DNA from 2 places in the Hypnocyclicus thermotrophus genome. Region 2 is predicted to be linked to the other one. Evidence: riboswitches for the same ligand, from Rfam matches in the RefSeq annotation. Region 2 holds a riboswitch; the other holds the start of a gene.

Region 1 (4,454 bases), on a different contig from region 2:
ATTAAAATTCGTAATTTATACCAATGTAATAACTTTTTTCTTCTGCAGGATAATAACTAGAACCATAAGTAACATAATCATAATATTTAGTATTTGTTAGATTTTTAATACCGAAATAAGTATTAATATTATTAAATTTATAATTTGATGTAAAGTTAACTACAGAATAAGAATTAATTTTTCCATATTGATTATTCCAATCTGATATAGAGTACATTTTACCTACAAAATTATAATCTAATTCGAAGTTTAATTTATTTAATTTAAAATTAATAGAAGCATTATATCTATTTTTTGGAACCCATGGAATCAATTTATTTTTATATTGACCATCATTTATTTTAGCAATTAAATATGTATAACTTTGAGATAAAATTATATTTTTTATATTAGTTTTTGTAGAAAATTCTATACCATTTCTTAAAGTAGTACCATCAATATTTTCGTTACTAAATGTAGAAGGATTATAAAAAATTTCATTAGTTGTAATAGTATTAAATATAGTTGTGTTTATATATGTATTGGCAAAAAATTCTTTATGTCCAATTTCTGTTGTAGTCGATTTTTGAGGATTTAAATTTTCTTTGTATCCATAACCAGTTATTTCATAAGTAGCCCAATTATAGATTGCATATTGATACTCATCTGTAGTTGGAGTTCTATAATTTTGTTCAAAAGATAGATAAACATTACCAGTATCAGAGTAAAGATAATTTATACCAGCTGAAAATAGATTTTGATTATATTTTTTTTCTTTACCTGTAAAATAATCTAATTTTGTAGTTTCATTTCTATATCCACCATTAATTATTAAATTATCTAAAATAGAATAATTAATTAAAGAAAACATTCCAATTTGATTTTTTTCTATTTTATTAGTAGAATTTGTTTTTGAACTTGCTTCACTAAAATCTATTCCATTTATAATATTAAAATTACTAAAGCTATATTTTATCTTTAAATTATTACTGAAGTAGGCTGTATTTATTTTAGACCAACCTTCACTATACTTATTATAGCTACTAACTTTATTTTCTAATTTTAATTTATTACTTTCATAATTATAATTTAATGAATAATTATTTTTTCTATTAAAAGTACTACCTTTTCCTGATATAGAATCTGTTCTATTATTTTCAACTTGAGCTTTTGTTAATGAACCAGCATAATTATAAAAAGATTTATTATAATCATAAGTAAAAGTTAATTTATTATTTGAATTAATATTTATAATTATATCAGTGCCAAAATTTTCTTTGTTATAATTACTATGCTCTCTGTATCCCTCTTTAAATGTTTTTGAAAAATTATTATTTATAGTAAAAATACCGAAAGTATTAGAAGTATTTAAAGCAGAATTACTATATCCATAAGAACCTACATCTAATTTTATATTATTTTTATTATTTGAGGTTATTATATTAATAACCCCACCAACAGCTTTATCACCATAAACAACGCCACTAGATGGAATAACCTCTATTCTTTCAATATTGTTTATATCAATAATACTCAAATCTGGTCCAGACATATCAATGCTGTTTTGAGATATTCCATCAACTAAAATCAATACATTACTTTTAGAGGTTTCTCCTTGTCCTCTAAAGTCAATAATACCTTCATTAGTATATCCACTACCAATAAAAATACTTGGTATAGTTTTTAATAGTTCAACAATATTTGTAGCCCCACTATTTTGTATATTTTCTTTGTTAATAATATACACATTTTTAGTAGTATCTCTTATTGGTGTTTCAAATTTTTCTGCTGTAATAATACTATCTTTTAATTCTAATGTAATGGAATCATTTAAAAAATCAGTATTTGAAAAGGATAAAGATGATAAAAAAAGTAAAGAACTCAACAAAATTTTTTTCATAAAAAAACCTCCCAGTTTAATTTGTTTTTAATATTATGGGAGAGAAGTATAATTTATTGTTATTATTACTTCCCACCGAAGTTATATTATTAAGAAATTATTCTTAATAAGTTAATAAGCATTCCGACTTTAACGGTAGCGGGGGCTGTGCTTGATTTTCACAAGACTTTCCTTATCTAACGGTGGGTATTATAGCATATTTTTTATAAAATAGAAATATATTATTTTTTTATTTTTGGAAAAAATATTTTTTTATTATTAGAATTATTAAAAATTTCCAAGTTTATAGAGTAAATGTCATCTAATATTAGAGGATTTATACTATTAGAAGATGTAATGTTTTTAATGGTTCCATTTTTTATAAAAATAATATTATCGCTATAATTTATTGCTAAATTTATATCATGTAAAACCATAATAATTGTTTTGCCAGTTTTATTTAATTTTTTACAAAGTTCTAAAATTTTTATTTGATGTTTTATATCAAGATTTGCTGTAGGTTCATCAAGAAGCAAAATATCACTTTCTTGTACAATAGATTGAGCGATAAAAACTCTTTTTTGTTCACCACCACTTAATTTTAGTATGGATTTATCCTTATATTCTAACAAGTCAAGATTTTTTAAAGTTTCTAAAACTATTTCTTTATCTGTCTTAATATTTTGATTAAATCGACTTTGATGTATATATCTACCAAACATTACAGTATCATATACACTAAATTCAAGTGAGGGGGTATTATTTTGATGAATAATAGATAAAAGTTTTGCAAACTCTTTATTATGATAATTTTTGACATTTTTATTATTTATGGTTATTTTTCCAGAGTAATTTTTGATATTATTAGATAATATTTTTAATAAAGTAGATTTACCAGCACCATTTGGGCCTAAAATTACATTAAAACTACTTTTTTTTATTGAAAAATTAATATTTTTAAGAATATTATTATAATTTAGATTTTTAATTTCTATATACATATATAACCTCATTATTTTTTAGATTTTAGTAATAAATATAAAAATAAAGGAGCTCCAAATAATCCAGTAATAATACCGAGTGGAATATCCATACTTTTAGTAATACTTCTTGATATATTATCACAAATAAGTAAAAATACGCCACCACCTAAAAATGATAGTGGAAGTATATATTTGTGATTACTGCCTAAAAATAATCTAAAAAAATGTGGAGTAATTAATCCTACAAATCCAATGATTCCAGCTGTTGAAACAGAGATGGATGTTAAAATAATAGAAAAAATCAAAACATATTTTTTGATTTTTTCGCTATTAACACCTACACTTCTAGCGTTTTCTTCACCAAAAGATATTATATCTAATTCTTTATGCAATAAAAAAAATAAAAAACTAATAATAATAATAGGAAAAGTTATTATTTTTAAATCTTTAAAAGAACTACTATTCAAGCTACCCATAGTCCAATATAGAATATTCATTAATTCATCTTTATTGAGTATCATTAATAATGATACTATTGAGGATAAAAAAGAGTTTAAGATAATTCCTGATAATAATAGTTTTAATGTATTTATTTGATTATTTTTATTATTAAGAAAATATATAAAAAAAGAAGATATAAGAGCAAAAATAAAAGCAAATATTTTAATGAAAATCATATCTAATTTTAAAATATATGCTAGTGTAGCACCAATTGCAGCACCACTTGAGGTCCCTATAATATAAGGATCAACCATAGGATTTCTAAAAATTGACTGGAGGCCAGCACCACTTATAGCAAGACTACCACCTATTAGAATAGCTGATAATATTCTAGGTAAACGTATATTCCAAATAATTAGAGTTTTTATTTTATCATCACTTTTTTTTAGTAATATTTCAGTGACTTCTTTTATAGAAATATCACTGTTACCTAAATTTAAAGATACAAATATTGAAACAAATAGAATAATTAAAGTAATGATAATGTAGAGATATGATTTTTTATTTATAAAAATATTTTTTTTCATAAAAACTCCTATTAATAATGTTATTGAGATTTGAATGATTAAATTTAAATAATTAAAAACAGTTTTTTAAAGTATTTTATTTATTCTATAAGTTTATAGATTTTTTATTTTAGTTTATGAAAATGTTCTATTAATAGAGGTAGTCCTTCTTCTATTAATCTTGGACCTGATAGATTCATTATATTTTCATCAACAATAAAATAATTTCCAGTTTTAAAGGCTTTTAGTTGACTATATAATTCAGAATTTTTCATTAGATTTATATTATATTCAGAACCAAAAATAATGTCAGGGTTTCTTTCAAATAATTTCTCTTTACTAAATACCCATCCTTCAGTATCATCTGCTATATTTTTAGCTCCCGCTATTTTTATTAAATCATCAATAAAAGTATTTTTTCCAGCAGTATATTCAGCTTCGCCAGTACCAACTACATAATATACAGTTGGTTTTGATCTTATATTTTTTAAACTATTTAAATAATAAGAAACTCTATTTTTCAAAGAATAATTTACTATTCTAGATTCATATTTTTTATTTGTGAAGATTCCTAAATAATCAATAAATTCATATATTTCGTTAATA
Region 2 (4,454 bases):
TATCTATCATGGAAAGATCTGATTTAGCTGCTTCAATTGTAATAACATCTGCATCTAATTCTTTTATCTCATTAATTATATCTTTAAATTCACTATAACACATATGTGTATGTATTTGAGTATCTGCTTTTACTTTACTATTTGTGAGCCGAAAAGCTTTTATTGCAATATCTAAATATTCTTTCCAATTTTCTTTTCTTAATGGTAATTTTTCTCTAAGTGCAGCTTCATCTATTTGTATCACTTTAATACCAGATTTTTCAAGATCAAGAACTTCATCTTGAAGCGCCAAAGCAATTTGATAAGCGATATCTCTAATTGATAAATCTTCTCTTACAAATGACCAATTTATAATCGTTATCGGACCTGTAAGCATCCCTTTTACATACTTATTTGTTAATTCTTGAGCATATTTTATATATTCCACTGTAAAACTATCTTTTCTAGATATATCTCCAAATATTACTGGTGGTTTTACACATCTAGTACCGTATGATTGTACCCAACCATTTTTAGTTATTAAAAAACCTTCAAAATTTTCACCAAAATATTCTACCATATCAGTTCTTTCAAATTCACCATGTACTAACACATCAATTTCTAAGTTTTCTTGTAATTTTATTACTTCTTCTATTTTAGAATAAATAAATTCATTATATTTATTTTTTGTTATCTCATTTTTTCTGTATTTGTTTCTTATTTTTCTAACTTCCAACGTTTGTGGAAAAGAACCAATTGTTGTTGTTGGTAGTTTTGGTAAATTTAAATATTTTTTTTGTAATTTTATTCTTTCATCAAATTTTTCTTTTCTATAAAAATCCTCTTCTTTTAAATTTTTAACTTTTTCTTTTACTTCATTATTTAAAAATTCTGTTAAATTTTGTTTTGATTTTATTTTTTTTTGATTTTCATTGTATTTATTATGATTTTCAAAATCTTCAAATTCTAATATATTTTTTAGCTCTCTAAGTTCTATTAATTTTTCTACAGCAAATGATAAAAGAATTTTATATTTTTCATCTAAACTAGTTTCATTTTTTATTGTAAATGGTAAATGAAGTAAAGAACAAGAAGACGATAAAACTAAATTTTCTATTCCTAATCTATCTATAATTTCTATACTTTTTTTATAATCATTTATAAAAATATTTTTCCCATTTACAATCCCTGCAAATATCTCTTTATTATTTATTCCATATTTTTCTATAAGCTCAAAATTATATTCTCCATCAATTAGATCAAGACCAATCGCATCAAAATCTAATTTAATGATATTTTCATAAATATCTCTAATATCACCAAAATATGTTTGAAGTAATATTTTTTTCTCTTTTACATTCAATATTTCCTTATATATATTTTCAAAATTAATAATATCTTTATTATTTAAGTCTGTTACTAAAATTGGTTCTTCAATCTGAATATAACTAATATCAAGTTTATTTAAATTTTGAATAAGTTCTATATAAATTTCTTTGATATCATTAATATAATCTTCCAAATCTCCCTCTTTTATATTAGATAATTTTAAAAAAGTATAAGGACCAATTATAGAAATTTTAGGAGTAATTTCTAAATCTTTTGCTTCTTTATATTCACTTAATATTTTTTTTAGATTTAAATTAAAGCTAATATTTTTATCTAATTCTGGTACTAAATAGTGATAATTTGTATTAAACCATTTTTTCATCGCAAGTGCTTTTACATCTTTATCATTTTTTTGATATCCTTTAGCCATTGCAAAATAAGTATCTAATTCATCTAATTCTAATTCGTTATATCTTTTGGGTATCGCACCTAAAAGACATATCGTATCTAAAAAATTATCATATAATGAAAAATCATTAATAGTTATATAATCTATACTATTTTCTTTTAAAATATTTAGATGTTTTTTTCTGATATTACTACTTTCTTTTAATAATTCGTTTTTTGTTATTTCTTTTTTTAAAAAATTTTCTACTATTTTTTTTAATTCTCTATTTTCTCCAATTCTAGGAAATCCTATCACTGATGTTTTATACATAATTTTCCTCCTATTAATTTTTATTTCATTGAAATTACAACTTTAAATCTTAGTGTTATTAATAGGAACCGTCATAAAATAACCTCATTATATCACCTTCCCTCCGAAGAATTTTAAAATAGGTAAGTCTCCTGACTTAGCTTCATCCTACTCCCTTGTCTTCCCAGAATCTCTTCCAGTGACTTTTTTAAGGTTTCGTCCACAATACAGTAGCGGGGGCTGTGCTGGATTCTCACCAACTTCCTTGTTATGCACAAGTACACCTATTTTTATATATAATTTTTAATAAAAAAACTCTTTCGAGTATGAAAGAGTTTTACTAAATAAACTACCTCTCATCTTCGAATTTTTTGATTTAAACTTTTAATCAATAATTCCCGGAATTAGCACCACACCTTAAATGGTAGGTTGCTGAAGCATCTAAGGGCCGTTCCCTCCGCTTCTCTTGATAAGAATTTATTAAATTTTAAAATTATATTATAAAAATAATACAACTTTTTGTGAAATTAGTCAAGATTTTTTTCATCAACTAACAAATCATACATTTGACTCCCTTTTACAGCTAATCTATCTGCTATCTCATTATATCTATCTCCGTTATGTCCTTTTACATGAAAAAATTCTATTTTTTTAAAACCTTTTTTTAAATTATATAATTTCATCCATAAATCATAATTTTTTTTAATTTTTCCTTTTTTTATCCAATCATGTATCCATATGTTTATTCCGTTTACCACATAACTACTATCTGAATATACTTTTATTGGAATATCTTTTCTTTTTAATTGTTTTAATGCTTCTATTACCGCCATTAATTCCATTCTATTATTTGTAGTATTTTTATATCCACCAAATATTTCTTTTATTTTACCTTTATACATCAATACAGCACCATAACCACCAGTATTTTCTTTTTCTTGATTATTTGCACATGCTCCATCTGTATATATTATAATTTCTTCCAAAATAAATCTCCTTTTTTAATATTTTCTTAATATCAACAGTTTATAATATAATATTATACTAGTTTATAATATAATATTATACTTGATTTATACTATTTTATCAAATATAATAATTAAAAGACTTTAGTATATTAATATAATAACCTATAGCTTAAGGAGACATCTTATATGAAAAAAAATTTTTCCATCTTAAAAATATCATTTTAAACAATTTAAAAATAAATGACAAAAATATAAATAATCTATTTATTAGTTCAATGTTTATTTTTTCTTATGACAAAAACACTCAAAAAGTTTTAAATGAAAAAAATAAAATCAATTTCAATTGGTAATATCAAATACAAAAATATAGAAATTAATTCTGAAAAAAATAATATTATAAAAAAAATTATATTCCTTATAGTTGAATCAATTATTCTTTTTGGAGGTATTTTTACTTATTACTTTTATTTTTCACCATTTAAAGAAACATTTATTAATTTAAATATTCATCCCTATATAATAATTATTGCATTAATTGCTATTCGATATGGAAATTATCTAACATTAATCTCAAGTACTATTGCAAGTGGATTTTTTATTTTTAGTTATTATTTATTAGACAAAGATATTATTATTTTCTTTAATGATTTTTCTCATTATAAATTTTTGTTAATGTTTTATATTACAGGTATTTTTATTGGTAAAGTAAAAGATGATCATACAGACAAAATAAATACTTTAACAAAAAAAATTGAAATTTTAGAAGAGAATTATGATAAATTACGTGATACATTTGATAAAAACGAATTTATAAAAAAAGAATTGAAAAAACAAATTATAACATCAGAAGAAAGTATTTTTTCTCTTTATGAAATAGCTAATTCAATGGAAAAACTCGATTCAGAAGAAGTTTTCACAGAGATAATAGGTGTTATTATAAAATTTCTAAAAGCTAAAACTGTCTCATATTATACATTAAATAATTATAAAAATTTTCTTAGATTAAAAATACGTTACGGTAATAATTTTACTTTGCCTTCATCTATTGATATCAAACATGAAAAATTTTCTTATTTAAAAAACATTATAGAGAATAGATCTTATTATAAAATTTCTAATAACAATAATGATACTCCTATTATGAGTGCGCCAATTATAGCAGGAAATGAAATTCTAGGAATAATAAATATAGAAGAATTGGATTTTGAATATACAACGGAATATACTTTTAATCTATTTAAAATAATAATTGATTGGACAAATAATGCTTTAGAAAAAGCAGAAAACTATAAACTTGCATCAGAAGGAAAGGTAAAAATAGAAAAATATTATAAAAACACTAAAATTTATAAAAAAGAATATTTTAATAAAAGAGTATTATTAGAAGAAGAAAGAAAAATTAAATATAATTTAAATTATATTATTTTAGAATGTAAAAATAATTTAAATTTTTCTATACTTGAAATTGAAGAAAAATTTAG

Evidence for each region. A riboswitch is a leader RNA that binds a small molecule or an ion and turns the genes downstream of it on or off. The one in region 2 is predicted to bind cobalamin.
Region 1: it holds a riboswitch for cobalamin, as region 2 does, so the genes downstream of both, EV215_RS00080 (TonB-dependent receptor) here and metE (5-methyltetrahydropteroyltriglutamate--homocysteine S-methyltransferase) in region 2, are expected to answer to the same signal.

The regions. Positions count from the first base shown of each region.
Region 1 covers NZ_SOBG01000001.1:9,077-13,530, reverse strand. Annotated here, with positions in the region: gene EV215_RS00080 (TonB-dependent receptor) at 2-1,879, opposite strand; adenosylcobalamin-variant (AdoCbl-variant) riboswitch at 1,988-2,062, opposite strand; gene EV215_RS00075 (ABC transporter ATP-binding protein) at 2,101-2,859, opposite strand; gene EV215_RS00070 (FecCD family ABC transporter permease) at 2,871-3,869, opposite strand; gene EV215_RS00065 (ABC transporter substrate-binding protein) at 3,974-4,454, opposite strand, start outside.
Region 2 covers NZ_SOBG01000003.1:76,292-80,745, forward strand. Annotated here, with positions in the region: gene metE (5-methyltetrahydropteroyltriglutamate--homocysteine S-methyltransferase) at 1-2,026, opposite strand, end outside; cobalamin riboswitch at 2,131-2,308, opposite strand; SAM riboswitch class I at 2,359-2,481, opposite strand; gene EV215_RS03935 (ribonuclease H family protein) at 2,533-2,991, opposite strand; gene EV215_RS03940 (GAF domain-containing protein) at 3,292-4,454, shown strand, end outside.